Regions from separate parts of the Streptomyces sp. NPDC012466 genome, predicted to be linked through region 1. Evidence: riboswitches for the same ligand, from Rfam matches in the RefSeq annotation. Region 1 holds a riboswitch; each other region holds the start of a gene.
The links. Region 1 has a riboswitch for cobalamin ahead of ACFY9E_RS33145 (cobalamin biosynthesis protein). Riboswitches for the same ligand answer to the same signal wherever they lie in the genome.
Positions count from the first base shown of each region.

Region 1 (7,132 bases):
CGCCACTCGGTCTCGCCGAGGTGGTTGAGGCCGTCGGGCGGGCGGGGCGCGCCCAGGTCGCCGCGGTAGGCGAGGGCGAGCACCGGGAACTGGCTGCCGTGCAGGAATCCCATGACGTTCAGGGCGAGTTCCCGGGTGGCGCCCAGTCCGTGCACGGCGATCACCCAGGTGTCCCGCTTGCCCGGCACGAACCACGCGGGCAGGGCGCCGAGTTCGCCGGGGATGTCGACGTCGGCGTGTTCGAGCCCGAGGGCGGCGCCGGGGTCGCCGACGTACACGTTCGGTGTGAGCCACACCTTGTCGCCGGACGCCAGCGTGCCGTGCGTGACGCTCTCCAGGCGGCGCACGACGGTGTCGGCGGGGTGCGAGGCACCGGTCAGGACGGGGCCGACGACCGCGTGGGAGCCGTCCCCGGAGAGGCCGTAGCGGCCGGGGCGCAGGGCGGCGAGGTCCCGGGTGAGGCTGATGCGCCCGTCGGCGGTGCCGTGCACGGTGAGCCGGGGCTCGGTGGGCAGGGGCCTGCCGGGGGGCGCCTTGAGCGCGGCGTCGCTGGCGAGCCGGCCGGCGGCCACCGCGGCGGCACCGGCCCCGATCACGGCGGTGACGGCAGCGGCCGTCGCTTTGACAGTGCGCACGGCTCCAGTGTCCCGGCGGATGCCGTGGGCGACCAGTGGGGGGCAGCCGCGGGGTGACGTCCGCGGCGGCCCTGCGGACGGCTCAGCCTCGCTGGCCGTAGCCGCTCAGGCGCTCCTCCACCTCGGTGAGCTGTTCCCGGGACAACAGGCCGGGGGTCAGGCCCGGCACCGAGGAGGCGGTCAGCCACAGGCGGCACATCCACTCCAGCTGGGCGGTGCGGTCGTAGGCCTGGTCGAGGGTGCCGCCGTGGGTGACGGTGCCGTGGTTCTGGAGGAGGCAGCCGGAGCGGCCGGCGAGGGCGCGGAGCATGTTCTCGGCCAACTCGTCGGTGCCGTACGTGGCGTACGGGGCGACCCGGACGGGACCGCCGAGCGCCGCGGCCATGTAGTGGATCAGCGGGAGCTCGCTCACGAGCGTCGAGACGGCCGTGGCGTGCACGGCGTGGGTGTGAACGACGGCCAGGGCGCCGGTCGTGCGGTAGACGGCGAGGTGCATGGGCAGCTCGCTGGTCGGGACGAGCGTGCCGAGGACCTGCCGGCCGTCGAGGTCGACGCCGGTCACGTCGTCCGGCGCCAGCCGGTCGTAGGGCACGCCCGACGGCGTGACCAGGACCGTGTCGCCGACGCGCACCGACACGTTGCCGGACGTGCCGACGACGAGTCCGTCCGCGACCGTCCGGCGGGCCGTCGCGACGAGGTCCTCCCAGGCACGCGCCTCCTCGGGGCGCGCACTCCCGCGCCGCTCCCCCGCTCCCGGTCCGGCCTGCCGTGCGTCTCCCGTGCCCCGCTCGTCGCCTCGCTGCTCAGCCATGCCGCGATCCTGCCAGGCGGAGACTCAACGCGCCGCCGGCCGGGGCGTGTTGCCCGGCCGGAGATCTTCGGACATGCACCGATCTTTCCGTACACTCCGGAGGATTTCGCCGTACACGTCGCCATTCCTGGGGGAAGATCCCCGCCGCGGCCGGCAGTACGACGGCGTGCGCGGGGCGGGCCCGGTGCGCGGCGCCTACCACTTCGCACCGCCGGCCCGCCCGCGCTCGACATCGCATACAACCCGTACGACAAGAAGCACGGCTGCTACGGCCTGGCTCGCCGGGCGGGGCCGGCCAGATCACCCGCGCCGGCGACAGCGGCTCCCTGCCGGGTGACCAGAATCTCTTCGACGGGTCGCTCGATCGGCTGAAGCGGTTCGCGCGAGGCGCCTGACCGACGGGCGCCGGGACCGCCGTTCCGGGGCGGAGTCACGACCCCCCTTTGCGGTCACCCCTGCGCCCCTCCCAGTTCATCTTCCGTTCACTCAGGTTGCCTACGTTCGTACCGTCAACGACCTCGAACGATTGCCTGGGTAAATGGAAAGCTTCTCGCTGATCCTCGCGATTGTGGTAGTAACCGCACTCGCGTTCGATTTCACGAACGGTTTCCACGACACCGCGAACGCCATGGCCACGACCATTTCCACGGGCGCCATGAAGCCCAAGGTTGCGGTGGCCATGTCCGCGGTCCTCAACCTGGTCGGCGCCTTCCTGTCCGTCGAAGTCGCCAACACGATCTCCAAGGGCCTCGTCGACGAGGCCGGCATCCGTCCCGAGGTCATCTTCGCCGCCTTGGTCGGCGCGATCCTCTGGAACCTGCTGACCTGGCTGGTCGGCCTGCCGTCCAGCTCCTCCCACGCCCTCATGGGCGGCCTGATCGGTGCCACGATCGCCTCGGCGGGCGTCGGCGCGGTGCACGGCGACGTGCTGGTCACCAAGGTGCTCATCCCGGCGATCGCCGCCCCGCTGGTCGCGGGCATCGCGGCGATGCTCGCCACGCGGCTGACCTACTCCCTCGGCAGCAAGGCCGACAGCCAGGCGTCCAAGAAGGGCTACCGAGCCGGCCAGATCGCCTCCGCCGGCCTGGTCTCCCTGGCCCACGGCACCAACGACGCCCAGAAGACGATGGGTGTCATCACCCTCGCCCTGGTCGCCGGCGGCGCTGTCGCCCCCGACTCCGACCCGCCCATGTGGGTCATCCTCTCGGCGGGTCTCGCCATCGCGCTCGGCACGTACCTGGGTGGCTGGCGCATCATCCGCACCATGGGCAAGGGACTGACCGACCTCCAGCCGCAGCAGGGCTTCGCCGCCCAGACCTCCGCGGCCACGGTCATCCTGGCCTCCTCCCACATCGGTTTCTCCCTCTCCACGACGCACTCGGTGTCCGGCTCGGTGATGGGCGCGGGGCTCGGCCGCAAGGGCGGTGTCGTCCGCTGGTCGACCGCGACGCGGATGTTCGTCGCGTGGGGTCTGACGCTCCCGGCGGCGGCCCTGGTGGGCGCGCTCGCCGAGTACGTCACCGGCTTCGGCAACTGGGGCACCGCCGTGGTGGCCGTCTTCCTCGTCGCCTCCAGCGCGGCGATCTGGAAGCTGTCCCGGCGTGAGGTCGTCGACCACACCAACGTCAACGACGCCGACGAGGCGGAGCCGGCCGGCGTGGTGACCACCGCGATGGCCGCGGTGACGCCGCCGCCTGCGGGCGGCACGGTCGCCGAGGAGCCGGTCCCCTCGTTCCCGGCGCAGGCCACGGCCGAACGGACGCCGACCACGACCACCACGGTCTGACCCCGCCCACCGGTTACAAGGAAGAGTCTCTGAGATGAAGATCGACTGGGCGGCCCTCGGCTCCGTCTTCGGTGTCAGCCTCGTGGTCACCGTTGCCCTCGTCGGCCTGTTCACCCTCGGCATCACCGGCCTGTCGCGCCGCGAGCGCGCGGTGGCGCAGGGCGGGTCCGCCGGGCTCGCGGTCACGGGAGCGTACGCGTGCTTCGCGGCGTGCGCGGCGGCCGTGGGCTACGGGATCTACCTGATCGTGGCCTGACGGCCCGACCGCACATCGTGTCCGCCGGGCGGCGCGGGACTCCGGTCCCGCGCCGCCCGGTCGTCGTGTGCGGGAAGGGGCCGGTGTGGGGTTCTCCACACTCTCCCCTCGCAGGTCAACGGCAAGTTGACGGCGGTTGCCGGCCGTGGTGGACTGCCGGGGCCAGTACGGCGGCAGGAGAGGAAGCCGGTGAGAGTCCGGCGCGGTCCCGCCACTGTCACCGGGGTAGTGATCCCCGGGAGCCAGGAACTCTCGCCGCCGGTCTCGTCGAACCAGGGCGTGGACACCCTGAGTGAGGACACGTATCGCCATGCGCGGCTGCCGATCCCGTTCCAACACCCCGCCTCCGCCTGCCCTTCCGGCCGGCTGAGCCCATGGGTGCCGGTCGCGTCTTCGCGTACGGTGCCGCCGCCGGTCTGATCGGTGACCTGCTGCTCGGTGATCCTCGCCGAGGGCATCCGGTCGCCGCGTTCGGACGGGCCGCGGGTGCCGTGGAACGGGTGTTGTGGCGGGACCACCGCGGGTGGGGCGCGCTGCACACCGCCGTGTGCACCTCGGGGGCCGTCGCCCTCGGCTCCGTCGCCGCGCGGGCCGTGCGGACGTCCTCCGTCGCCTCCGTCGCGCTGACGGGTGCCGCCACCTGGGCCGTCGTCGGGGGGACTTCGCTCGCGCGGGAGGCGCAGGCCATCGGGCGGGCCCTGGAGGCCGGTGACGTCGAGACGGCCCGGGCCCGGCTGCCGCATCTGTGCGGGCGGGACCCGCAGGCCCTCGATGCCGACGGCATCGCCCGGGCCGTGGTCGAGTCGGTCGCCGAGAACACCTCCGACGCGGTGGTGGGGGCCCTGGTGTGGGGAGCCGTCGGCGGGGTGCCGGGGCTGCTCGGGTTCCGGGCCGTCAACACCCTGGACGCGATGGTCGGACACAAGTCGGCCCGCTACCGGCGGTACGGGTGGGCCTCCGCGCGGCTGGACGACCTCGCGGGCTGGCCGGGAGCACGGCTGACCGCGGTCCTCGCAGCCCTGGCCGGGCCGGATCCCCGGGGTGCCGTGCGGGCCTGGCGGGCCGACGCGGCGAAGCACCCGAGCCCCAACGCCGGTCCGGTGGAGGCCTCTTTCGCGGGGGCTCTCGGGGTGCGGCTGGGCGGGACGCTCTCGTACGGCGGGCGGGTGGAGGACCGGCCCGTGCTGAACACCGGGGGGCGTGCCGTCGGCACGCACGACGTCGCACGGGCTGTGCGGCTCTCGCGGCGCGTCACCTGGCTGGCGCTCGGCGTGTGCGCCGGTGCGCGGTTGCTGAAGAGGGGGAAATGACATGAGCGGTGGGCTTCTCGTCGCCGGCACCACCTCCGACGCGGGCAAGAGCGTCGTGACCGCCGGGATCTGCCGGTGGCTGGTGCGGCAGGGCGTCAAGGTCGCGCCCTTCAAGGCGCAGAACATGTCCCTGAACTCCTTCGTGACGAAGGAGGGGGCCGAGATCGGGCGGGCGCAGGCCATGCAGGCGCAGGCCTGCCGGGTCGAGCCGACCGCGCTGATGAATCCCGTGCTGCTCAAGCCCGGGGGTGAGCAGAGCAGTCAGGTCGTGCTGCTGGGCAAGCCGGTCGGGGAGATGAGTGCGCGCGGCTACCACGGCGGGCGGCAGCAGAGGCTGCTCGGGACGGTGCTGGACTGTCTGGAGCAGTTGCGGGGCACGTATGACGCGGTGATCTGTGAGGGGGCCGGTTCTCCCGCCGAGATCAATCTGCGGCGGACGGACATCGTGAACATGGGGATCGCCCGTAACGCCGGGCTTCCCGTGCTCGTCGTCGGCGACATCGACCGGGGCGGTGTGTTCGCCTCGTTCTTCGGGACCCTGGCGCTGCTGTCGCCCGAGGACCAGCGTTGCGTCGCCGGGTTCCTCGTCAACAAGTTCCGCGGGGACGTCTCCCTGCTGGAGCCGGGCCTGGACATGCTGCAAGGCCTCACCGGGCGGCGTACGTACGGCGTGTTGCCGTTCCGGCACGGGCTCGGCATCGACGAGGAGGACGGGCTTCGGGTGTCCCTGCGGGGAGCGGTGCGGGAGTCCGTCGTCGCCCCGCCGGTCGGGGAGGACGTGCTGCGGGTCGCGGTCTGTGCCGTGCCGCTCATGTCCAACTTCACCGACGTGGACGCGCTGGCCGCCGAACCGGGCGTCGTGGTGCGGTTCGTGGACCGGCCGGAGGAGCTGTCCGACGCCGACCTCGTCATCGTGCCCGGGACCCGGGGAACGGTCCGTGCGCTGGAGTGGCTGCGCGAGCGCGGCCTCGCCGGCGCGCTGGCCCGCAGGGCCGCCGAGCAGCGGCCCGTCCTCGGCATCTGCGGCGGTTTCCAGATCCTCGGCGAGCACATCGAGGACGACGTCGAGAGCCGCAAGGGTCACGTCGACGGGCTCGGGATCCTGCCCGTGCGGGTGCGGTTCGCCCGCGAGAAGACCCTCACCCGGCCGGCGGGCGAGGCCCTCGGCCAGCAGGTCGAGGGCTACGAGATCCACCACGGGGTCGCCGACGTGACCGGCGGGGACCCCTTCCTGGACGGGTGCCGGGTCGGCCAGACCTGGGGCACGCACTGGCACGGCTCACTGGAGTCGGACGGTTTCCGGCGGGCGTTCCTGCGGGAGGTGGCGGCCGCCGCGGGCCGCCGCTTCGTGCCCGCTCCGGACACCTCGTTCGCCGCGCTGCGCGAGGAGCAGCTCGACCGGCTCGGCGATCTGATCGAACAGCACGCGGACACGGACGCGCTGTGGCGGCTCATCGAGTCCGGCGCGCCGCAAGGACTGCCCTTCATTCCACCGGGAGCGCCCGCATGAGCACTGTGTTGTTGTTGTCGACCGCCGACACGGACCTGCTGGCGGCCCGGGCCGCCTCCGGTGCCGACTACCGGATCGGCAACCCCACCCGCGTGGACGTCCGGGAGGAGCTTCCGGCCCTGCTGGACGGAGCCGGCATCGCCGTCGTCCGGCTGCTCGGCGGCAAGCGGGCCTGGGAGGACGGGCTCGCCGCCCTGAAGGCCTCCGGTATCCCCACCGTGCTGCTGGGCGGCGAGGCCGTGCCGGACGCGGAGCTGATGGCCGAGTCGTCCGTCCCGGCCGGTGTCGTGGCCGAGGCGCTGAAGTACCTCGTGGAGGGCGGGCCGGACAACCTCACCGAACTCGCCCGGTTCCTCTCCGACACCGTGCTGCTGACGGGCGAGGGGTTCGTCGAGCCGCGCACGATGCCGGAGTACGGCGTCCACGGCGAGCGCGCCCGGGTGGAGGGCCGGCCGACCGTCGGCGTGCTCTTCTACCGGGCCCACCACCTGAGCGGCAACACCGCCTTCGTCGACACCCTGTGCGAGGCGATCGAGGCGCGGGGCGCCAACGCGCTGCCCGTGTACTGCGGTTCGCTGCGCGGCGCGGACGCGGGGCTGTACGAGATCCTCGGGCAGGCGGACACCCTGGTCGCGACCGTGCTCGCCGCCGGCGGCACCCACGCCTCGCAGGCCTCGGCCGGCGGTGACGAGGAGGCCTGGGACATCGGCGCCCTCGCCGAGCTGAACATCCCCGTGCTGCAGGGCCTGTGTCTGACGTCCTCGCGGCAGGCCTGGGCGGAGTCGGACGCCGCCCTCTCCCCCATGGACGCCGCGATGCAGGTG
Region 1 is NZ_JBIBEQ010000011.1:52,081-59,212, forward strand. Features, by position in the region: gene ACFY9E_RS33125 (alpha/beta fold hydrolase) at 1-635, opposite strand, end outside; gene ACFY9E_RS33130 (class II aldolase/adducin family protein) at 718-1,446, opposite strand; gene ACFY9E_RS33135 (inorganic phosphate transporter) at 1,985-3,232, shown strand; gene ACFY9E_RS33140 (hypothetical protein) at 3,267-3,488, shown strand; cobalamin riboswitch at 3,605-3,763, shown strand; gene ACFY9E_RS33145 (cobalamin biosynthesis protein) at 3,863-4,798, shown strand; gene ACFY9E_RS33150 (cobyric acid synthase) at 4,800-6,308, shown strand; gene cobN (cobaltochelatase subunit CobN) at 6,305-7,132, shown strand, end outside.

Region 2 (7,132 bases), on a different contig from region 1:
AAGGACATCCCCAAGCACGCCATGAGCCCCTTCAGCGTGGGCAACCGCAAGTGCCCGAGCGACCACTTCTCGATGGCCCAGCTGACGCTGGTCACGGCGGCGCTGGCGACCAGGTACCGCTTCGAGCAGGTGGCGGGGTCGAGGGACGACACACGGGTGGGGATCACGCTGCGGCCGCACGACCTGCGGGTGCGGCCGGTGGCGAGGTGACGGCCCCCGGCCTCAGGCCGCCTCGGGGCCCCTGAACGTCCGCCGGTAGGCGTTCGGTGTGGTCCCGACCGTCCGGACGAAGTGGTGGCGCAGTGTGGCCGCGTTGCCGAACCCCGTTCGGCCGGCGATCGCGTCCATGGTCTCGTCCGTCGCTTCCAGCAGCCGCTGGGCCAGCAGCACGCGCTGGCGCAGGATCCAGCGGTAGGGAGTCGTACCCGTCTCCTGCTGGAAGCGGCGGGCGAACGTCCGGGGGGACATGTGGGCGCGCTCGGCCAGCTGCTCGACGGTGACCTCCTCGTCCAGGTGCCGTTCCATCCAGGCCAGGACCTCGCCGATCGTGTCGGCCTCGGAGTGCGGCAGCGGGCGCTCGATGTACTGGGCCTGGCCGCCGTCGCGGTGCGGCGGCACCACCATCCGCCGGGCGATCTTGTTGGCGACCTCGGAGCCCTGCTCCTTGCGCACCAGGTGCAGGCAGGCGTCGATCCCGGCGGCCGTGCCGGCGGAGGTGATCACCGGGTCCTCGTCGACGTAGAGCACGTCCGGCTCGACGGCCACCCGCGGGTACTGACGGGCGAGGTCCTTCGCGTGCTTCCAGTGCACGGCGCAGCGGCGGTCGTCCAGCAGACCGGCAGCGGCCAGCACGAAGGCGCCGGAGCACACGCTGAGCACCCGGGCGCCGCGGTCGACCCCGCGCCGCAGGGCGTCCAGCAGCTCGGGTGGGAACTCACGGGACGCATAGCTCTGCCCGGCCGGCACGGCGATCAGGTCGGCCCTCTCCAGCCGCTCCAGACCGTGTTCGACGTGCAGCGAGAAGCCCGAGTTCATGCGCAGGACCGGGCCCTCGGCCGAGGCGACGGCGAAGTCGTACACCGGCAGGCCGTCGTCACTGCGGTCGGTGCCGAAGACCTCGCACACCACACCGAGTTCGAAGGGGTTCACGCCGTCGAGCAGGGCGACGGCCACGTTCTGCAGCATGCGTCCAGTGTGCCTCGCCGGTGGCAGTAATTCGAGGGTCTACGGCAGTACTGCCACTGACGGTAAGGAGTATTCAGCGCGACAGTGGTGTCCATGGACACGAACCAGACGCAGACACTCATCGCAATGATCTTCGTACTCGGGACGCTGGTCCTCCTGGTCCTCCCGTCAGTGATCGGCCTGGTGCGCGAGCGGCGCATCGACCGTCAGATCCGGGAGGCCCAGGAGGCCCGGGAGAGCGAACCGGCTCAGAAGTCCTCGTCCAGGTCGACGGTCCCCTCGACCGCCACCTGGTACGCGGAGGGCCGCCGCTCGAAGAAGTTGGTCAGCTCCTGAACCCCCTGGAGCTCCATGAAGGAGAAGGGGTTCTCGGAGCCGTACACCGGAGCGAAGCCCAGGCGGGTGAGCCGCTGGTCGGCGACGCACTCCAGGTACTGCCGCATCGACTCGGTGTTCATGCCCGGGAGACCGTCCCCGCACAGGTCGCGCGCGAACTGCAGCTCGGCCTCGACGGCCTCCCGGAGCATGTCCGTCACCTCCTGCTGGAGCCGGTCGTCGAACAGGTCCGGCTCCTCCTTGCGGACGGTGTCGACCACGTCGAAGGCGAAGGACATGTGCATCGTCTCGTCGCGGAACACCCAGTTGGTGCCGGTGGCCAGGCCGTGCAGCAGGCCCCGGCTGCGGAACCAGTACACGTAGGCGAAGGCGCCGTAGAAGAACAGGCCTTCGATGCACGCGGCGAAGCAGATCAGGTTGAGCAGGAAACGCCGGCGGTCGGACCGGGTCTCCAGCCGGTCCATCTTCTCCACCGAGTCCATCCACTTGAAGCAGAACGAGGCCTTCTCGCGGATGGACGGGATGTTCTCCACCGCCGCGAAGGCCGCCGCACGGTCCTCCGGGTCGGGCAGATAGGTGTCGAGCAGGGTCAGATAGAACTGGACGTGCACGGCCTCCTCGAAGAGCTGCCGGCTCAGATACAGCCGCGCCTCGGGGGAGTTGATGTGCTTGTACAGCGTGAGCACCAGGTTGTTCGCGACGATCGAGTCACCCGTCGCGAAGAAGGCGACCAGGCGGCCGATCAGGTGCTGCTCCGCCGGTGACAGCTTGGCGAGGTCGGCGACGTCCGAGTGGAGGTCGACCTCCTCCACCGTCCAGGTGTTCTTGATGGCGTCCCGGTAGCGCTCGTAGAAGTCCGGGTAGCGCATGGGGCGCAGGGTGAGCTCGAAGCCGGGATCGAGAAGGTTCTGGGTGCTCATTACTGGCAGGCCTCGCAGGACTCGGGGTTTTCCAGGGAGCAGGCGACCGCTTCGGGATCCGGGGTGGCCTGCACGGGGACGGTGGCCTGGGCGGCGCGGGCGATCCGGGTCGCCGGGCGCGAGCGCAGGTAGTACGTCGTCTTCAGCCCGGACTTCCAGGCGTAGGCGTACATCGAGGAGAGCTTGCCGATGGTCGGCGTCTCCAGGAAGAGGTTCAGGGACTGGGACTGGTCCAGGAACGGGGTCCTGGCCGCCGCCATGTCGATCAGGCCGCGCTGCGGGATCTCCCAGGCCGTGCGGTAGAGGGCGCGGACGTCCTCGGGGATCCAGGCGAAGTCCTGCACCGAGCCGTTGGCCTCGCGCAGGGCCTCCCGGCTGCGGGCGTCCCACACGCCGAGCCGCTTCAACTCGTCCACCAGGTAGGAGTTGACCTGGAGGAACTCACCCGACAGCGTCTCGCGCTTGAACAGGTTGGACACCTGCGGCTCGATGCACTCGTACACGCCCGCGATGGAGGCGATCGTGGCCGTGGGCGCGATGGCGAGGAGCAGGGAGTTGCGCATGCCGGTCGTCGCGATCCGCTCGCGCAGGGCCGCCCAGCGCTCGGGCCAGGCCAGTTCCACGTCGTAGTGGTCGGGGTGCAGCACGCCCCGGGCCGTACGGGTCTTCTCCCAGGCCGGCAGCGGGCCGCTCCGCTCGGCGAGGTCGGCCGAAGCCTCGTAGGCGGCGAGCATGATGCGCTCGGCGACACGGGTGGACAGCGCCTTGGCCTCGGGCGAGTCGAAGGGCAGGCGCAGCTTGAAGAAGACGTCCTGCAGGCCCATGGCGCCGAGGCCGACCGGACGCCAGCGGGCGTTGGAGCGGCCCGCCTGCTCGGTCGGGTAGAAGTTGATGTCGACGACCCGGTCGAGGAAGGTCACGGCCGTGCGGACGGTCTCGTCCAGGCGCTCCCAGTCGAGGTCCCCGTCGCTCACGAAGGCACCGAGGTTGACCGAGCCCAGGTTGCAGACCGCCGTCTCCCCGTCGTCGGTCACCTCCAGGATCTCCGTGCAGAGGTTGGAGGAGTGGACGACGTGGCCAGGCTCGGCCGTCTGGTTGGCGGTGCGGTTGGCGGCGTCCTTGAAGGTCATCCAGCCGTTGCCGGTCTGCGCGAGGGTGCGCATCATCCGGCCGTACAGCTCGCGTGCGGGCAGCGTCTTCTTCGCCAGCCCCTTCGCCTCGGCCGCCCGGTAGGCGGCGTCGAACTCCTCGCCCCAGAGGTCGACCAGCTCGGGCACGTCCGAGGGGGAGAACAGCGACCACTGCGCGTCGGCGTTCACACGCCGCATGAACTCGTCCGGCACCCAGTGCGCGAGGTTCAGGTTGTGCGTACGGCGGGCGTCCTCACCGGTGTTGTCACGCAGCTCCAGGAACTCCTCGATGTCGGAGTGCCAGGTCTCCAGGTAGACGGCGGCGGCGCCCTTGCGACGGCCTCCCTGGTTCACGGCGGCGACCGAGGCGTCGAGGGTCTTCAGGAACGGGACGATGCCGTTGGAGTGCCCGTTGGTGCCGCGGATCAGCGAACCGCGGGCGCGGATGCGGGAGTAGGCGAGTCCGATGCCGCCGGCGTGCTTCGACAGCCGGGCCACCTGGTGGTAGCGGTCGTAGATGGAGTCCAGCTCGTCCTTGGGGGAGTCGAGGAGGTAGCAGGACGACATCTGCGGGTGCCGGGTGCCCGAGTTGAAGAGGGTGGGGGAGGAGGGGAGGTAGTCGAGGCGGCTCATGAGCGCGTAGAGCGCGGCGACTTCGTCCACCGAGCGGCTGGTGTCGTCCTCGGCCAGACCGGCGGCGACGCGCAGCATGAAGTGCTGCGGCGTCTCGACGACCTTGCGGGTGATCGGGTGCCGGAGCAGGTAGCGGCTGTGCAGGGTGCGCAGGCCGAAGTAGCCGAAGCGGTCGTCGGCGCCGGTGTCGATGAGCGCGTCGAGCCGGGCGGCGTGCAGCCGCACGAACTCGGCGGTGCGGTCGGCGATGAGGCCCTCGCGGTGGCCGACCGCGACGGACTCGGTGAAGGAGGTGACGCCCTGCGAGGCGGCCTCGTCGCGGATGCCGATGGTCAGCAGCCGGGCGGCCAGCCGGGAGTAAGCGGGGTCCTCGGAGATCAGACCGGCCGCGGCCTCCGTCGCCAGCTCCCGCAACTCCGTCTCGTCCGCCCGGGCGGACCGGCCGCGCAGTGCGGCGGCGGCGACCCGGCCGGGGTCGGTGTCGGGGAGGTCGGCGGTCAGCTCGGTCAGGGTCCGCAGCAACGCGGCTCCGGGAGCGTCCTGCACTTCTTCGGCGGCTGAGACCGGTTCGGCTGGCGCGATGGTCACGTGGGGCTCTCCCTCGCTCGGCACGGGGGCCTCGTCGAGGGCAGGGGGCAGCACGCGAACGCACACGGCGCCGCGTCCACCGGCCCATTCCACGAGGCCCGGACGTCAGGGCACACCGGCCGGGTGGCCGGGTGCGCTGTCGGCAGGTCCTCGGACTGACTCCTGTGCACGAAACATGCACAAGTACACCGTTGCGGGACAGTTCCGGATTCGCACCGGATTCCCCTGCGGCGACAGCGAGCATGAGCATACATCTTGTGCCAGGCGCGCATGGCACCCCCAGATGTTGTGTCGCGCTGGTTTCAGAGCGTCAACTGGTAGGTCACCAGAGTGATGTCCGGGAGCCGCGTGAGAGACCCCGGGCATCACATACGACAGCGGGCCACCGTGACGGTCGGTCACGGTGGCCCGCTGCGGGTGGTGTGCGCTGGTTGGTGCCCCTGACGTCAGTGGGCCGAACCGGCGGTGGCGGGCGGGAGTTCCACCTGGACCCCGGGGTCGCCCGCGTCCGCCGTGTAGTCCTCCGGCTCGGTCTCGTCGATGCCGTCGGGAGCCTTCACGGCCCTCAGGACGAAGGTCAGGACGACGGTGACGACGACGTTCAGGACGAACGCCGTGAGGCCGATGTAGCCGATCTCCCCGATGCCGGGGATCTCCTTCGCGGAGCCGCCGAAGTGCTTCTGGGTCGGGGAGGCCACACCGTACGCGGCGACCGTGCCGTAGATCATGCCGACCGCCCAGCCCGCGAGCAGCGCCCAGCGGTGGAACCAGCGGGTGAACAGGCCGCCGACCAGGGCCGGGAAGGTCTGCAGGATCCAGATGCCGCCCAGGAGCTGGAAGTTGATGGCGACCGTCTTGTCCATGGTGAGGACGAAGGCCAGGGCGCCCACCTTCACCAGCAGGGAGACCAGCTTGGAGACCTTGGTCTCCTGCGCCGGTGTGGCGTCCGGCTTGATGAAGTCCTTGTAGATGTTGCGGGTGAAGAGGTTCGCGGCCGCGATGGACATGATGGCCGCGGGCACCAGCGCGCCGATGCCGATCGCCGCGAACGCCACGCCCGCGAACCAGTCCGGGAACATCGTCTCGAACAGCTGCGGAATGGCCAGCTGCCCGTTCTGCACCTTGATGCCGGCCGCGATCGCCATGAACCCGAGCAGCGCGAGCAGCCCCAGCATCAGGGAGTACAGCGGCAGGATCGTGGTGTTGCGGCGGATCACCTCACGGCTCTTCGAGGACAGCGTCGCCGTGATCGAGTGCGGGTACATGAAGAGGGCCAGGGCGGAGCCCAGCGCCAGAGTGGCGTACGTCCACTGGCCCGCCTCCGCCGGCACCAGCGCGCCGCGCGGCGCACCCGTGGCCGGGTTGGTCTGGCTGTAGGCCTCGCCGGCCTTGGCGAAGATCTCGTCGAAGCCGCCCAGCTTGATCGGGATGTAGATGATCGCCACCGCGATGACGATGTAGATCAGCGTGTCCTTCACGAACGCGATGAGCGCGGGGGCCCGCAGACCCGACGAGTACGTGTACGCCGCCAGCACGCCGAACGCGATCAGCAGCGGCAGGTCCTTGATGAACCAGTTGGTGTTCTCGCCGCCGCCGACACCCATCACGTCCAGCACGGCCTGGATGCCGACCAGTTGGAGCGCGATGTACGGCATCGTCGCCAGGATGCCGGTCACGGCCACCGCGAGCGACAGGCCCTTCGAGCCGAAGCGGCCGCGCACGAAGTCGGACGTCGTGACGTACCCGTGCTTGTGGGAGACCGACCACAGGCGGGGGAGGAAGGTGAAGATCAGCGGGTACACCAGGATCGTGTACGGCACCGCGAAGAAACCGGCCGCGCCCGCCGCGTAGATCGCGGCCGGGACGGCGACGAAGGTGTACGCCGTGTACAGGTCGCCGCCCAGCAGGAACCACGTGATCCAGGTGCCGAACGAGCGGCCGCCCAGGCCCCATTCGTCGAGGCTGTGCTCGTTCTCGGCCTTGCGCCAGCGCGCGGCCAGGAAGCCCATGACCGTCACGGCCAGGAAGAAGAAGATGAAGACGCCGAGTGCGACGCCGTTCACGCCGTCCTTCACTGCGACGCACCGCCCTTCGCGGCCGAGCGGGCGCGCTGGTCACGCTGCCACAGCTTGTAGGCGATCATCGTCAGGACGGTGGAGATGAGCACCCACGCCATCTGGTACCAGTAGAAGAACGGGATCCCGATGAAGGCCGGGTCGGTCTTCGCGTACGAACCGACCCACAGCATGGCCACGAACGGCGCTATGAGGCAGACGGCGATGACGACGCGCATGGGCGTCACCACCGGCCCTCTGCTGACTTCTGGGGCTTGCGACATCA
Region 2 is NZ_JBIBEQ010000012.1:202,806-209,937, reverse strand. Features, by position in the region: gene ACFY9E_RS35320 (cytochrome P450) at 1-210, shown strand, start outside; gene ACFY9E_RS35315 (helix-turn-helix domain-containing protein) at 223-1,185, opposite strand; gene ACFY9E_RS35310 (ribonucleotide-diphosphate reductase subunit beta) at 1,434-2,441, opposite strand; gene ACFY9E_RS35305 (ribonucleoside-diphosphate reductase subunit alpha) at 2,441-4,792, opposite strand; cobalamin riboswitch at 4,916-5,049, opposite strand; gene mctP (monocarboxylate uptake permease MctP) at 5,239-6,867, opposite strand; gene ACFY9E_RS35295 (DUF3311 domain-containing protein) at 6,864-7,130, opposite strand.
Region 2: linked by a shared signal. The riboswitch ahead of ACFY9E_RS35305 (ribonucleoside-diphosphate reductase subunit alpha) and the one ahead of ACFY9E_RS33145 (cobalamin biosynthesis protein) in region 1 are both predicted to bind cobalamin.

Region 3 (7,132 bases), on a different contig from region 1:
CGGCACACCGGCCGCCCCGAGCCGCTCCCGGAGCTCGGCCCAGACACGCTCGTGCGGCCAGTTCGCCGGGTCGTCGCCCGGCGGGCACTGGAGGTAGTAGCGGGTCACCTCCGGGCTGCGGGGCATCTGGCCGGCGAACCCGCGCGCGTGGCAGCCGAACAGCACGCAGTCGGCGGACGGCGGGGCCTCGGCGAGCAGGGCCAGCCAGCCGACGCCGTAGTCGTGCCGCGCGATACGGACCCGCTCGGGCGGGAGCGAGGCCCGGCTCACCCCGCGCGCCCCGTCGCAGCCGGCGACGAAGTCGCAGTGCACCACGTGGCCTTCACCCGTCTCCGGGCAGGTGTACGAGACCCAGGGCCGGTCGGTGTCGAGGTCGTGGATCCGCACGTCCCGGACGCCGAAGCGGATCTCTCCGCCCCGGACGTCGGCGTACTCGCGCACCAGGTCCGTCACCAGCAACGGCTGCGGGTAGACGAAGTGATGGCTGCCCGTCAGCTCGCCGTACGGGAACCGGTAACGCTGCCCGTCGAAGCGGAACTCGCACGCGGTGTGCAGCTCGGCGCGGTCCAGCAGGTTCCGGGCGAGGCCCCGCTTCTCCAGGCCGCGTACGGCCCACTCCTCGATGACCCCGGCCCGGGGCCGCTGTTCTATGAACTCCCGGGTCTCCGTCTCCAGCACCAGACAGTCAACGGACGCGGCCCGCAGGATGTTGCCGACGGTCAGCCCCGCGGGACCGGCGCCCACGACAACGACCGGGAAGCGTTGCGGGGCGCCGGAGTTGACGGGCGGCACGGGGTGGGTCATGCGCACATTATGGAGGCCGGTCTCAGTGCACGGGCACCTCCGCGACGGCCACCTCCTCGATGCTCCGCTCGATCTCCCCGGTCCGGGAAGCCGAGGCACGGGCCCAGTAGTAGATCGCCAGCGAGAACACGGCGACGACCAGGACGTCCCACCACAGTCCGAGGTGCCCCTGGCCGCCGAAACCGCCCTGCCAGGAGATGACGCCCATGCCCAGCAGGTACACGGGCAGCCACTGGGCGGCCCTCCAGTCGAGGCGGGGCGCGTCGGGCAGACCCTTGCGGACGGCGTACCAGGCGTAGCCGCCGAGCAGGACGTAGCCGAGGACGATGGCCACGCCGAGCCGCCACAGGGTGTCCCAGGTGGACCAGTAGATGATGAGGTCGGCCACCACGAACGACAGGGGCGAGAGGACCTTCCCGCCGGGCAGGCGGTAGGGGCGCTCCCGGTGCGGCAGCCGGTCCGCGAAGACGCCGTAGGCCAGTGGGGCGCCCGCGTACATCAGCACGCTCGCCGAGGTGATGAAGCTGACCAGTTGCTGCCAGCTGGGGAACGGCAGGAAGCAGACCACGCCGGTCACGAAGGACACGATCAGCCCGAACCACGGCACGCCGCGCGCGTCCGTGCGGGCGAAGAGCTTCGGCGCGTAACCGTTGCGGGCCAGACCGTAGGAGACGCGGGACGTGGCCGTCGTGTAGATCAGGCCGGTGCCGCCGGGGGAGACCACCGCGTCCAGGTACAGCACCGCGCTCAGCCAGCCGAGACCCACCAGGGTCGCGAGTCCGGCCCACGGACCGCTGATGCCGGGGTAGTCGAGCTTGGTCCAGCCGTGCGCGAAGGAGCTCAGCGGCAGGGCGGCGATAAAGACGACCTGGAGCAGGACGTAGATGGCCGCGCCGATGGCGACCGAGCCGATCGTGGCGCGGGGCAGGTCACGCTGCGGGTCGCGGCTCTCGCCCGCCAGCTGGATCGCCTGCTCGAAGCCCAGCAGAGCGAAGATGATGCCGCTGGAGCTGACGGCGCTCAGCACGCCGTGGGCGCCGAAGGGGGCGAAACCGTGCTCGGTGAAGTTGCCCGGGTGGAAGTTGCCGGCCGCGATGATGAAGATCGCGGCCAGCGGCACGGCCACCTTCCACCAGGTGGCGGCGCTGTTGGTGTGCGCCAGGATCCGCACGCCGAGGAAGTTGACGACGACGAACACGGCCATCAGGACGACGGCGACGGCGAAGCCGCTCGTCGTGAGCGTCCCGTCCTTCGCGTGCTGGAAGCCCTGTGCCCAGTGCCAGTGCCCGGCGTAGCCGATCATGGCCTCGACCTCGATCGGTGCCACGGTCGCCGCCTGGAGCCAGGAGAACCAGCCGAAGGACATGCCGGCCAGTCCGCCGAACGCGTAGTGCGGGTAGCGGGCCGTGCCGCCCGCGACCGGGAACATGCCGCCCAGTTCCGCGTGCACCAGGGCCAGCAGCACGATCGCCACCGCGCCGATGAGCCAGGACAGGATCGCCGCGGGGCCGGCCGCCACGACGGCCTTCTCGGCGCCGTACAGCCAGCCCGAGCCGATGATGGAACCGACCGAGGCCCACATGAGCCCGATCAGCCCGACCTCCCGGCGCAGGCCGTCTCTTTCCATGAATGCGGGGCCTCTCAGAGATGAACTCGGGGAGTTCGGCGAGCAAGAGGCCTCAGGTTAGGAAGGGGTCAGGCGACCGCAGAAGACGAGTTGTGCAGCCTTGACCGGGCACGGGGATTTCGTGGGAAACGCTTCAGGATTCCTGTACGCGGTGATGAGACAGCCGTGGGATCTCGATCGCCGGGCAGCGGTCCATCACCATCTCCAGGCCCGCCGCCCGGGTCCGGTCGTACGCCGCTTCGTCGATGACGCCGAGCTGGAACCAGACGCCCTTCGCGCCCTTGGCGACCGCCTCGTCGGCGACGGCTCCGGCGAGGTCGCTGTTCACGAAGACGTCCACCACGTCCACCTCGAAGGGGATGTCCGCCAGGTTCGCGTACCCCTTCTCCCCGTGCACCGTCTCCGCCTTCGGGTGCACCGGCACGACGCGCTTGCCGAAGCGCTGGAGCACGGCGGCGACGCCGTACGCCGCGCGCTGCCGGTTCGACGACAGGCCCACCACGGCCCAGGTGTCGCCGAGCCCGGTGAGAATCCTGCGGACCGTTGCCTCGTCGCCGTACACCGGCGGCCTCCTCGGGAGTCGTGGACGAACTGCTCCCGGGTCAACGGCGCGGGGTGCGCGGTGATTCCCCGGACGGCCTCCGTGATAGCTTGCCGAGGCCAGTCGAACCCATGTACGTGGGTCAGGGAATCCGGTGCGAATCCGGAACTGACGCGCAGCGGTGAGGGGGACGGGCGGGGCCTCGGCCACTGGACTCCCTCGTGGACGTCCGGGAAGGCGCTCCGATCCGGGTGAACCCGAGTCCGAAGACCTGCTGGCGGCCCCCGCGGCCGCATGCGGCGGGGGAGCACCGTACGACCGGGCTCCGCGAATGGGCCCTCGACGCCTGAGGACTGGTTCCCGTGTCCCTCGCCCTACCCGCCCGTGCCGCCGTCCTGCTCGCGGCCGGCTCCCTGCTCCTGACCGGCTGCGGCGCCTCCGGACCCACGACGGCGAAGGCCGCCGTCACGCTCGTCAACTGTGGCCACGACGTCGCCGTCGAGACCCCGCCGCGGCACGCGGTCTCCCTCAACCAGGGCACCACCGAGATCCTGCTGTCCCTCGGTCTAACCGACCGCCTCGCGGGCACCGCGACCTGGACCGACCCGGTGATGAAGGGGCTGGAGAAGGCCAACGCGTCGGTGCCGCGCCTAGCCGACGACAACCCGTCCTTCGAACGCGTCCTGGACGCCGACCCCGACTTCGTCGCCGCGTCCTTCGTCTCCACCCTCGGCAAGGGCGGCGTCGCAACCCGCGAGCAGTTCGAGAAGCTCGGCGTCCCCACCTACGTCTCCCCGTCCGACTGCGCAGGCAAGGACAACTCCGGCGGCGGCGACGGCGCACGCGACAAGGCCCTGGGCATCGACACCGTCTACGGCGAAGTCCGGGACCTCGCGACCGTGTTCGGGGTGAAGGAGCGGGGCGACAAGCTCGTGGCCTCCCTCCAGCAGCGCATGAAGAAGGCCACGGCCGGCATCGACGCCTCCGACGTCACCCTCCTGTACTGGTTCGCCAACTCCGAGTCGCCCTACACGGCCGGCTGTTGCGGAGCGCCGGGCATCATCACCCGGGTCCTCGGCGCGAAGAACGCCTTCGACGACACCCGCGAGGAATGGCCGCAGGTCAACTGGGAGACGGTCGCCGACCGCGACCCCGACGTCCTCGTCATCGGCGACCTGACCCGCAAGTCGCAGACCGCCGAGTCGGCCGCGAAGAAGATCGCCTTCCTGGAGTCCAACCCCGTCACCAGGAACATGGACGCCGTCCGGCACAAGCGGTACGTGCTGCTCAGCGGGCAGGCCATGAACCCGACCATCCGCACCGTCGAGGGCGTGGAGCGGGTGGCCGCGGGGCTGCGCCGGTTCGGGCTGGTGAAGTGACCACCCGGAGCGAGCCGGCCCCCGGGGCCCGACGCGGGGCCGGACTCGCGCTGGGCGCGGCGGGGGCCGTCGCGCTCGCCGCCTCCCTCGCCGTGGCCATCACCATCGGCCCCGCCGACATCCGGGTCGATCGCGCTGGGCGCGGCGGGGGCCGTCGCGCTCGCCGCCTCCCTCGCCGTGGCCATCACCATCGGCCCCGCCGACATCCGGGTCGCCGACGTGTGGTCCGTCGTCGCCGCCCACCTGGGTCTCGGCAGCTCGGGGCTGACGCCGATCCGGGACGGGATCGTCTGGCAGCTGCGGTTGCCCCGCACCCTGCTCGCCGCGGTGTGCGGGGCCGGACTCGCCGTGTGCGGGGCGGTGATGCAGTCGCTGCTGCGCAATCCCCTCGCCGACCCGTTCGTGCTCGGAGTGTCCTCGGGCGCCTCCACCGGAGCGGTCCTCGTCGTCGTCCTCGGCGTGGGCGGCGGCGCCCTCCCGGTGTCCGCCGGGGCGTTCCTCGGCGCCCTGCTGTCGTTCGCGCTGGTGCTGCTGCTCAGTCACACCCTCGGCGGCACCACCGACCGGGTCGTCCTCGCGGGCGTCGCCGCCATGCAGCTCTTCTCCGCGCTCACCTCCTTCGTCGTCATGACCGCCGCCGACGCCGAGACGACCCGCGGCGTGCTGTTCTGGCTCCTCGGCTCGCTCGGCGGCGCCGGCTGGACCGACGTGTGGCTGTGCCTGGCGGTGCTGGCCCTGGCGTTGGTGGTGTGCCTGTCGTACGCGCGTACCCTCGACGCCTTCGCCTTCGGGCAGGACGCGGCGGCCGCGCTCGGGGTGTCCGTCGCCCGCACCCGCCTGGTGCTGCTGTGCGTCACGGCCCTGCTCACGGCCGCCCTGGTCAGTTCGGCCGGGGCGATCGGCTTCGTGGGGCTGGTCCTGCCGCACGCCGCCCGGGCCCTGACCGGTCCCGGGCACGCACGGCTTCTGCCGGTCACCGCTCTCGCGGGGGCGGTGTTCCTGGTGTGGGTCGACACCCTGGCCCGTACCGTCCTCGATCCGCAGGAGGTTCCGGTGGGGGTCGTGACGTCGCTGATCGGAGTGCCGGCGTTCGTGGCGGTGCTGTACCGGACGCGGAGGGTGCGGTGAGCGGCACCGGGCGTTCGAAGGGTGAGGGGCTGCGGGCCGACCGGGTCGGTCGCCGTGCCGACGGACGCCTCATCCTGGACGGCGTGGCCCTCGCGCCCGAGCCCGGCTCCACCGTCGGCGTCCTCGGCCCCAACGGCTCCGGCAAGTCCACGCTGCTGCGGCTGCTGGCCGGACTGCTCACGCCGACCTCCGGAGTCGTCACGCTCGACGGCGCACCACTCGGTGAGCTGCCCCGGCGCACGGTCGCACGCCGCCTCGCCGTCGTCGAGCAACAGTCGGACACCCAGATCGAATTGACGGTGGAGGACGTCGTACGGCTGGGCCGCGTCCCGCACCGGCGGGCCTGGGCGCCCGCCTCCGCGGACGACGAGCGGGCCGTGCGCGCCGCCCTGGAGCGCACGGGCCTCACCGGCCGTTGCGCCCAGCCCTGGCACACCCTCTCGGGCGGCGAACGCCAGCGGGTGCAGATCGCCCGCGCGCTCGCCCAGGAACCCCGCGAACTCCTCCTCGACGAGCCCACCAACCACCTCGACATCCACCACCAGCTCGACCTGCTCACCCTCGTCACGGGTCTTCCGGTCACCACCGTGGTCGCCCTGCACGACCTCAACCTCGCGGCGATGTACTGCGATCAGGTCGTCGTGCTGTGCGCGGGGCGGGTCGTGGCCGGGGGCACTCCGGGGGACGTCCTCACGGAGGAGCTCATCGCCGAGGTGTACGGGGTACGGGCCGATGTCAGCCGTGAAGGGCACGAGGGGCGGCCGCACGTGCGGTTCCTGGGGACGCTTGCCTGAGAGGAGCCGGACAGGCCACCGGTTGGGGCGATCGCGCCACGGTGGCCCGAAAACGGCGAACCTGCCCGCGTGTGCGTGTCCGCCCGCCTACGCTCACCCCGTGCTGCGCATCATCGACGCCCGAAGCCATGAGCCGGTCGACGCCGCCCCGGCCCGCCGGGGCCTGACCCGTGTCGTGGTGCACGCGCCCGGCTCCGACACGACGAACCTGCGGGTGCTGCTCGTCGGGGACCTCCTCGTCCGGGCCCTGGAACTCGGCGGCACACCGGTGTGGGCGCTGCTGACCGGCGGCCGCAGGCAGGCGGAACTGCGTGCGGATGCCGCGAGCCTCGGCATGCACCCCTTCGAGGACAGCCCCGACGTCGGCGCCGGACTGGGCGAGGCCCAGGTCGTCCACGTCGTCGCCGCCGAGGACGGGCCGCTGCCCGACGGGGTGCGGATCGCCGTCGCGCCGGTGGAGGTGGACCCGCCCGACCACTCCGATCCCGCCGCCCTGCGCCTGGCCCTGCTCACCCGGCACCACAGCGCGCCCGTCCGGCTGGAAAGGGCCTCCCTCGACGACGCCCGCGCCACCCTCGCCCGCTGGCGCAGCGCGGTCGCCCGCTGGGCGCGGCAGCCCTCGCGGCCGATCCCCGACGACGTGCGGGGGCGGCTGCGCGACGCCTGGGAGGACGACCTGGACGTGCCCGGGGTGCTGGACGTCCTGCGCCACGTCGAGACCGAGCCGGACCTCGCCGACGGCGCACGCTTCGAGACGTACGCCTACGCCGACCGGCTCCTCGGCCTCGAACTCACCCGCGACCTGGGGTCACCGTCATGATCGAACGCGCCGGAGCGGGTCCGCTGCGCCGCCTGATCG
Region 3 is NZ_JBIBEQ010000005.1:564,451-571,582, reverse strand. Features, by position in the region: gene ACFY9E_RS21680 (4-hydroxybenzoate 3-monooxygenase) at 1-804, opposite strand, end outside; gene ACFY9E_RS21675 (amino acid permease) at 827-2,431, opposite strand; gene ACFY9E_RS21670 (CoA-binding protein) at 2,565-2,993, opposite strand; cobalamin riboswitch at 3,076-3,266, shown strand; gene ACFY9E_RS21665 (ABC transporter substrate-binding protein) at 3,335-4,351, shown strand; gene ACFY9E_RS21660 (iron chelate uptake ABC transporter family permease subunit) at 4,481-5,479, shown strand; gene ACFY9E_RS21655 (ATP-binding cassette domain-containing protein) at 5,476-6,273, shown strand; gene ACFY9E_RS21650 (hypothetical protein) at 6,374-7,093, shown strand; gene ACFY9E_RS21645 (histidine phosphatase family protein) at 7,090-7,132, shown strand, end outside.
Region 3: linked by a shared signal. The riboswitch ahead of ACFY9E_RS21665 (ABC transporter substrate-binding protein) and the one ahead of ACFY9E_RS33145 (cobalamin biosynthesis protein) in region 1 are both predicted to bind cobalamin.

Region 4 (7,132 bases), on a different contig from region 1:
GGCCCGGTCGTAGTCCAGATCGCCGGTCACGTGCAGAACGGGGCCGGTCGCGGTGGCGTGCTCTCTGATGGTGAGCGGCTTCATGAGGTGTGACCCGTTCCCGGGCCCATGAGGGAAGGTGCGGCGGGAACGCCGAGGGCGAGCAGGGCGGTGTCGTCGTCCAGACCGTCGCCGAAGCTCTCGAGGAGCCCGGTGAGGGCGTTGATCGCCTCGCGCGGTGCGGCGGGAGCGTGGTCGGCGGCGAAGGCGTGCAGGGCGTCCTCGCCGTACAGGTCGTCGCGGCCGGCGCCGATGCGGGCCTCGGTGAGGCCGTCGGTGTACAGCACGACCGTGTCGCCGGGGGCGAGGACGGTCTCGGCGGTGCCGATGGGGGCGCCGGGGAGGACGCCGATGAGCAGCCCACCGGGGGTGGGCAGGAACTCGGCGCTGCCGTCGGACCGCAGCACGAGCGCCGGCGGGTGGCCGCCGGAGGCCACACGCACGGTCGTCGGCCCGTGCTCGCCGCCCGGCTCGATGATCCCGAAGATGCAGGTGCAGTACCGGGGGTCGCCGTCGGCGGTGTAGCGCTCGTGCAGGACGGCGTTCAGCGTGGTCAGTGCCGAGGCCGGATCCGGGTCGTGGTGGGCCGCGGCGCGCAGGGTGTAGCGGGTCAGCGAGGTCAGGGAGGCGGCCTCGGGGCCCTTGCCGCACACGTCGCCGAGGAAGAAGGCCCACCGGTCGCCGGCGACGGGGAACAGATCGTAGAAGTCGCCGCCGAGCTGGTCCGGCGCGGCCGTGTGGTAGTGGACGGCCGTCTCCACGCCCGGCACGGCGGGCAGCGAGTCCGGCACCAGGGAGCGTTGCAGGACGGCGAGCGCCTCGGCCAGCCTGGCCCGGTCGGCCTCGGCCTGCCGCCGGGCCTCGTCCGCCTCGGCGCGGGCCCGCTCGGCCTCCTGCCGGCGGTGCAGGAGTTCCTTCTCGTAGGCGCGGCGGTCCGAGGCGTCGAAGACGGTGATGCGGATCAGCAGGGGCTCGCCCTCGGTCCCGTACTTGATCACGGCGGAGGCCAGCACCGGCAGCCGGCCGCCGTCGCCGCGCCGCAGTTCCAGGGCGATCCCCCGCAGCTCGCCCTGCATGCGCAGCAGCGGAGCGAAGTGCGTCTCGTGGTACAGCTTCCCGCCGACGGTGAGCAGGTCCGTGAAACGCTTGCGGCCCGCCACGGCCTCTCGGTCCAGACCGAGCCAGTCCAGCAGGGTGTTGTTGATCTTGGCGATGGTGCCGTCCATCAATGTGGACAGGTAACCGCACGGCGCGTACTCGTACAGGTCCTCCACGCTGTCCTCCAGCAGCGCTGTGAAGGCCGCGTCCGTGCTCGCCTCGCCCCCCGTTCCGGCGGGCTCCGGCACGCCGCCCGCACGACACATCACTTCAGGGACTCCAGGAAGTCGAGGATGGCCTCGGCGGTGGCCTCCGGGGCGCTGAGCTGCGGGCAGTGCCCGGTGGCGGCGAGTGTGACCAGGCGGGAGGCGGGGATCGCCGCGTGCACGTAGGCGCCGACCTCGCGCGGCGCGATGGCGTCCTGCTCGCACTCCAGTACGAGCGTCGGCACGGACACATCCTTCAGGTCCTCACGGCTGTCGGTGAGGAACGTCGTACGGGCGAAGACGCGGGCGATGTCGGGGTCGGTGGCGCAGAAGCTGTTGGTCAGTTCCTGGCCCAGCTCCGGCCGCTCCGGGTTGCCCATGATCACCGGCGCCATCACCGACGACCAGCCCAGGTAGTTCGCCTCCAGCGAGCCGAGCAGCTCGTCGATGTCCTCGGTGCTGAAGCCGCCGCGGTAGCCCTCGTCGTCGATGTAGCAGGGCGAGGGGGTCACCATCACGAGCGCCCCGATCCGCTCCGGCGCGGCCTGCGCCGCCAGCACCCCCACCATGGCACTCACCGAGTGCCCCACGAACACCGCCTGCCGCAGGTCCAGCTCCTCGCAGACGTCGACGACGTCTGCGGCGTAGCCCTGGAGCGAGGAGTACCGCTCCTCGCTCCAGGCCGCGAGGTCCGAGCCGCCGGAACCGACGTAGTCGAACAGCACCACCCGGTAGCGCTCGGCAAGCACCGGCACCACCAGCCGCCACATGTTCTGGTCGCAGCCGAACCCGTGTGCCAGGAGCAGCACCGGCGCGTCGTCGCGGCCGATGACGTTGACGTTGTTCCTGCTGCGGATGTCCATACCGACCATGCTCCCACCTCAGCCGGAGCGCTTCGACGGCGGGCCCGTGAGCAGGGCCTTCGCGACCGCGAAACTAGCCCAGGTACAGCGGCACCTTCGAGGCCAGCGCGCCGAGCCGGGCCTGTTCCGCCCCGGTCGGCGCCCGCCTGCCGGTGCCGATCAGCAGCGCGTCCACGTCGTGGAAGGCGGCCGGGAAGGGGCTCCCCGCGATCCGCTCCAGCATCTCCCGGGACCGGGCGAGCCCCTCCGCCGGCGGCTGCCGCGCGTCCGGGAGGTGGGCGATCAGGTCGAGGTGGTGCAGCGTCCACTCCATGACGTACGTGGAGAGGAAGTCGCCCACGGTCAGGACTTCGCCGCGGGTGGCGACCCGGCCTGCCGGGTCGGCGAGCAGGGCGGCGCGGCCGGCGGCGGAACCGACGTCGTCCAGATGGAACGTCAGCAGACGCGGATCCTCGTACGCGGCGGCCAGCCGGACGGTCAGCGCGTCGAGCGGGTCGTCACCCGTCGGCGGGGTGTCGGAGATCTCCCAGTACGTCAGCGCGTCACGGGTCGGATCCCGGTCGGACGGGGTGGCCAGGGTGATGAGGACGTCCTGGGCGTCGACGATCAGATGGCACACCAGGTCGCGCACCAGCCAGCCCGTGCAGCCGGAGGGCCGCCCGAAGTCCTCGTCGGCGAGATCCGCCACCGCCGCGCGCAACGCCGTCCAGGTGCGTGAGAAGAGATCCACCTCGGAACCGTAGTGCGGCTCCGCGAGCCGGACAAGCACGTTTCGGGCGACTGCCGGCGTCGTGGACGCGGTCGTCCGCCCCGGCGCCCCTCACCCTCCGGAGGCTCCGAGCCGCGCTGTCGTGAGAGCGGCGAGTTCGTCCGGTGTGCGCGGTCCCGCTTCCGTCTCGGCCAACAACCCCTGGACGCGCAGGAGTTCCGCCGTCGCGGCCCCCCAGGGCAGACGTAGTCCCGCCTCCCGCAGGAGGTCGGTGCGGGCCAGTGCCGTGGCCGCGGGCCCGGTGCGGACACCGGACGGGGTGAGGAGCGCCGCGTCGTCGGCCCAGCGCAGGGCCAGGTCGACGTCGTGCGTGGCCATCACGACCGTGGTGCCGGCGGCACGGAGCCCGTCGAGGGTCGTGAGGAGCCGTTCCTGCCCGTCGGGGTCGAGTCCGGCCGTCGGCTCGTCGAGGACGAGGACGCGGGGCCGCATGGCGACCGCGCCGGCGATGGCGGTGCGTTTGCGCTGCCCGTAGGAGAGGAGATGGGTGGGCCGGTCGGCCAGGGCCGTGATGTCCAGGGCGGCGAGCGCCTCCGCCACCCGCGCCCGCACCTGGGTGTCGTCCAGGCCGAGGTTCAGCGGCCCGAACGACACATCCTGCTCGACGGAGGCCGCGAACAGCTGGTCGTCCGGGTCCTGCACCACCAGCTGCACGGTCGTCCGCAGCCGGGTCAGGCCCTTGCGGTCGTACGACACCGGCCGGCCCTCGACCGTCAGCACGCCCTCGTGGGGCCGCAGCCCGCCGGACAGCAGCCGCATCAGCGTGGTCTTGCCGCTGCCGTTGCGGCCGAGCAGCGCGAGCGCGCGCCCCTCGCGGATCTCGAAGTCGAGGCCGCTGAGCACGGCCGGACCGTCCTCGTAGGCGAAGGACGCGCCCCGCAGGGCGACGAGGGCGGGCTCGCTCATGTCAGCGGCCTTTCCAGTACGAGGGTGAGGACGGCCAGCGCCGCGAGCAGCGCGCAACTGGCCGCCGTGAAGCGGACGGAGACCCGGGCCTTGGGCACCAGGACGCGCAGGGTGCCGTCGTAGCCGCGCCCGGCGAGCCCGGCCTGAAGACGGGTGGCCCGGTCGAAGGCCCGGACGAACGCGGTCGCGCCCAGCCCGGCCAGGGAACGCCACTCCGCGCTCCGGCTGGTGTGCCCGAGCCGGGCCGCCTGGGCCTCCCGGATGCGACGCACGGAGTCCAGCAGCAGGAAGCTCATCCGGTACGTCACCAGCGCGACGTCGACGACCGGCGCGGGAATCCCGGCCCGGACCAGGCGCGGCAGCAGGTCGGACATGGGGGTGGTGAAGGCGAACAGCAGCACGCCCAGCGAGGCCGCCGAGGTGCGCAGCAGCAACTCCCCGGCCCGCAGCGGCCCGTCGGCGGCGAGGGAGACGAAGCCGCCCGGGCCGCCCACCTGGACGAGCAGTGTGACCGCGCCGGTCACACAGAAGCCCAGCGGCACCCGGTAGGCCCGCCACAGCCGCCGCCCGGGCACACCGGCCGGCCCGAGCAGCACCACCAGGGCGGTCAGCAGCACCAGGGCCGCGCCCGGCCAGGGCGGCAGGGAGATCGCGAGCACGGTCAGGCCGAGCCCGAGCACGGCCTTGTCCACGGGATGGCGGCGGCGCCAGCGACTGCCGTGCGCCGCCGCGTCGATCGGCAGCACCCGGCTCAGTCCTGTTCCGCGGTGGACTTCCCCGCGGCGCCCGCGAGCGCGCTGCCGGCCTCCCGCTCCAGCGCCCGCCGCTCGCCCTGCCGGCGTCCCCGGCGCAGGCCGAAGTAGTAGGCGAGGACTCCGGCACCGAGAGCCGCCTGGAGGGCGAACAGAGCCGACTCGATCTCTCCGGACGGCGGCTCGTACAGCGGCGAGAACCACGGCTCGTAATCCGGCTTCAGCTCGGTGATCGCCGTCTCGGCCTCGGCATCGGATCCCGTGAACGGCTCCTTCTTGTGGTCGCCGAGGCCGAGTGCCAGGGGCAGCACCGCGAGCGCGGCCACGGCGAACAGCAGCACCAGGTTGATCTTCGTGTTCCTGCTCATCGGGCCACCGCCTCGGTCTCGGTCCGGGTCTGCTTCTTGGTGAGGAGTACGCCCAGCCGGGTCAGTTCGCCCTTGCTGGACTGCACCAGCAGCCGCATCACGAGCACGGTCAGCAGGCCCTCGCTCACCGCGAGCGGGATCTGGGTGACGGCGAAGATGGAACCGAACTTGCCGAGCGCGCCTAGGAATCCGCTGCCCGGGTCGGGGAACGCGAGCGCCAGCTGCACGCTGGTGACGCAGTAGGTGGACAGGTCGGCGACGAACGCGCCGGAGAACACGGCCACCATCAGCGGCGCGTTGAAGCGCCGCAGCAGGGCGTAGACGGCGTATCCGGCCCAGGGACCGACGATCGCCATCGAGAAGACGTTGGCGCCGAGCGTGGTCAGGCCGCCGTGCGCGAGCAGCAGCGCCTGGAAGAGCAGGGTGATGGTGCCCAGCACCGCCATGATGGGCGGCCGGAACAGGATGGCTCCGAGGCCCGTGCCGGTGGGGTGCGAGCAACTGCCGGTGACGGACGGCAGTTTCAGGGCGGACAGGACGAACGTGAAGGCGCCGGACGCACCGAGGAGCAGGGTGCTCTCGGGGTGCTCGCGCACTTCACGGGTGAGCGACCGGACCCCGTGGACGACGAACGGCGCCGACGCGACGCCCCAGGCGACCGCGTGCGCCGGAGGAAGGAAACCCTCGGCAATGTGCATGGCTCAGCAGACCCTCTCCAGCACCTCGTGGATGGTTGACGCGCCTTGGCCGGTCTCCTGGCTGACGGGTACCACCGCCCGAACTCCGCCTTCCCGGGTCGCGAGGACCCAGTGGCTGCCCGTGAGGGCCGGAGCCGGACTTCCCGATTCACAGTGGCGAGGGCCGCACCGGCATCACACCGGATTTCCCGTTCACCAAGGCCTGGTGACAATAAGGCCGGGGTAAGGGCGATGACAAGCCACCCCTGGGGGCGCGCGAGGGGGCGCCCGCTCGCACACCGGCGCATCCCCCGGCTGATCCACGCGCTGCGGGAAGGGTCCCGTCACGCGATGTCCGGGCCGTGTCAGTCGTCGCCCCCGTCGTCTCCGCCGTCGTCGCCCTCCCCGCCTTCCCCGGCGGGGCCCGGCTTCTCCGGCTTCGGCTGCTCCGGGCCGCCGTCGCCCGCTTCCCCGGCGGGAGCCGGGGTGCCGGACGCGGGCGCGGGAGGGGGCGGGGAGGCGGCCGGCGTGGACGGAGTGACATCGGCCACGGTGCCGGTGCCCGGCGTGCCGGCGGCCCCCGGAGCGGCTGCCGGGCCGGCGTCCTGGTCGGGGGAGACGGACGTGGCGGAGTCGGTGGCCGGCGTGGCGGCGGGGCTGCTCGCGGACGGGGACGCGTCGGGTTCCGTGCCCTCCGCGGTGGTGTCGGGCGAGAACCAGCGCATGCCGAGGAGCATCGCGGCGAGGAAGAGTGCCGCGGCGGCGGCCGTCGCGACCACCCGGGAGCGGTTGCCGGGGCCGCCGCGCCCGCGTGAGCGCCCCGAACGACCCGCCTGGGCCGCCCGGGCCGCGGTGCGGTGTCCCGTGGTCGCGGGCAGCGCGTACGTGGTCGGGCTGCTGGTCTCGGCGGTGTACGGGCCCGGCCCGGCGGACGGCGCCGCGGACGCGGTCTTCGGCCGCAGCGGCGGCGAGACCTCCGGCAGCGGCTCGGGCAGGCCCCGCCAGGCGCCCCCGGTGAACCACTCGGCGGCCTGCTGGGCGGTGGGACGGTCCTCGGGCTGCTTGGCGAGCAGGCCGAGGAGGTAGTTCTCGAACGCCGGCGGCAGTCCGGAGACCCCGAGTTCGCGAGGCGGCACGGGAGCCGAGTCGAGATGCTGGTGGAGCAGGGCGACGGCGGTGTCGGCCTGGAACGGCGGGCGGCCGCTGAGGAGCTGGTAGAGCACGCAGCCCAGGGAGTACATGTCGGAGGCGGGCCCCGCGGGCTTGCCCAGGGCCCGTTCGGGCGCGAGGTAGAGGCCGGTGCCGACGATCTGGCCGGTGGCGGTCAGCGCGGCGCCGGGGTCGTCGAGGAACCGGGCGATGCCGAAGTCGCCGATCTTCAGCGTGCCGTTGGCGTCGAGCAGCAGGTTGGCGGGTTTGACGTCGCGGTGCACGATGCCCTGCCCGTGCGCGGC
Region 4 is NZ_JBIBEQ010000001.1:178,372-185,503, reverse strand. Features, by position in the region: gene ACFY9E_RS00870 (anti-sigma factor antagonist) at 1-84, opposite strand, end outside; gene ACFY9E_RS00865 (SpoIIE family protein phosphatase) at 81-1,403, opposite strand; gene ACFY9E_RS00860 (alpha/beta fold hydrolase) at 1,403-2,206, opposite strand; gene ACFY9E_RS00855 (maleylpyruvate isomerase N-terminal domain-containing protein) at 2,280-2,936, opposite strand; gene ACFY9E_RS00850 (ATP-binding cassette domain-containing protein) at 3,027-3,881, opposite strand; gene cbiQ (cobalt ECF transporter T component CbiQ) at 3,878-4,627, opposite strand; gene ACFY9E_RS00840 (energy-coupling factor ABC transporter substrate-binding protein) at 4,633-5,001, opposite strand; gene ACFY9E_RS00835 (energy-coupling factor ABC transporter permease) at 4,998-5,699, opposite strand; cobalamin riboswitch at 5,729-5,914, opposite strand; gene ACFY9E_RS00830 (protein kinase) at 6,044-7,132, opposite strand, start outside.
Region 4: linked by a shared signal. The riboswitch ahead of ACFY9E_RS00835 (energy-coupling factor ABC transporter permease) and the one ahead of ACFY9E_RS33145 (cobalamin biosynthesis protein) in region 1 are both predicted to bind cobalamin.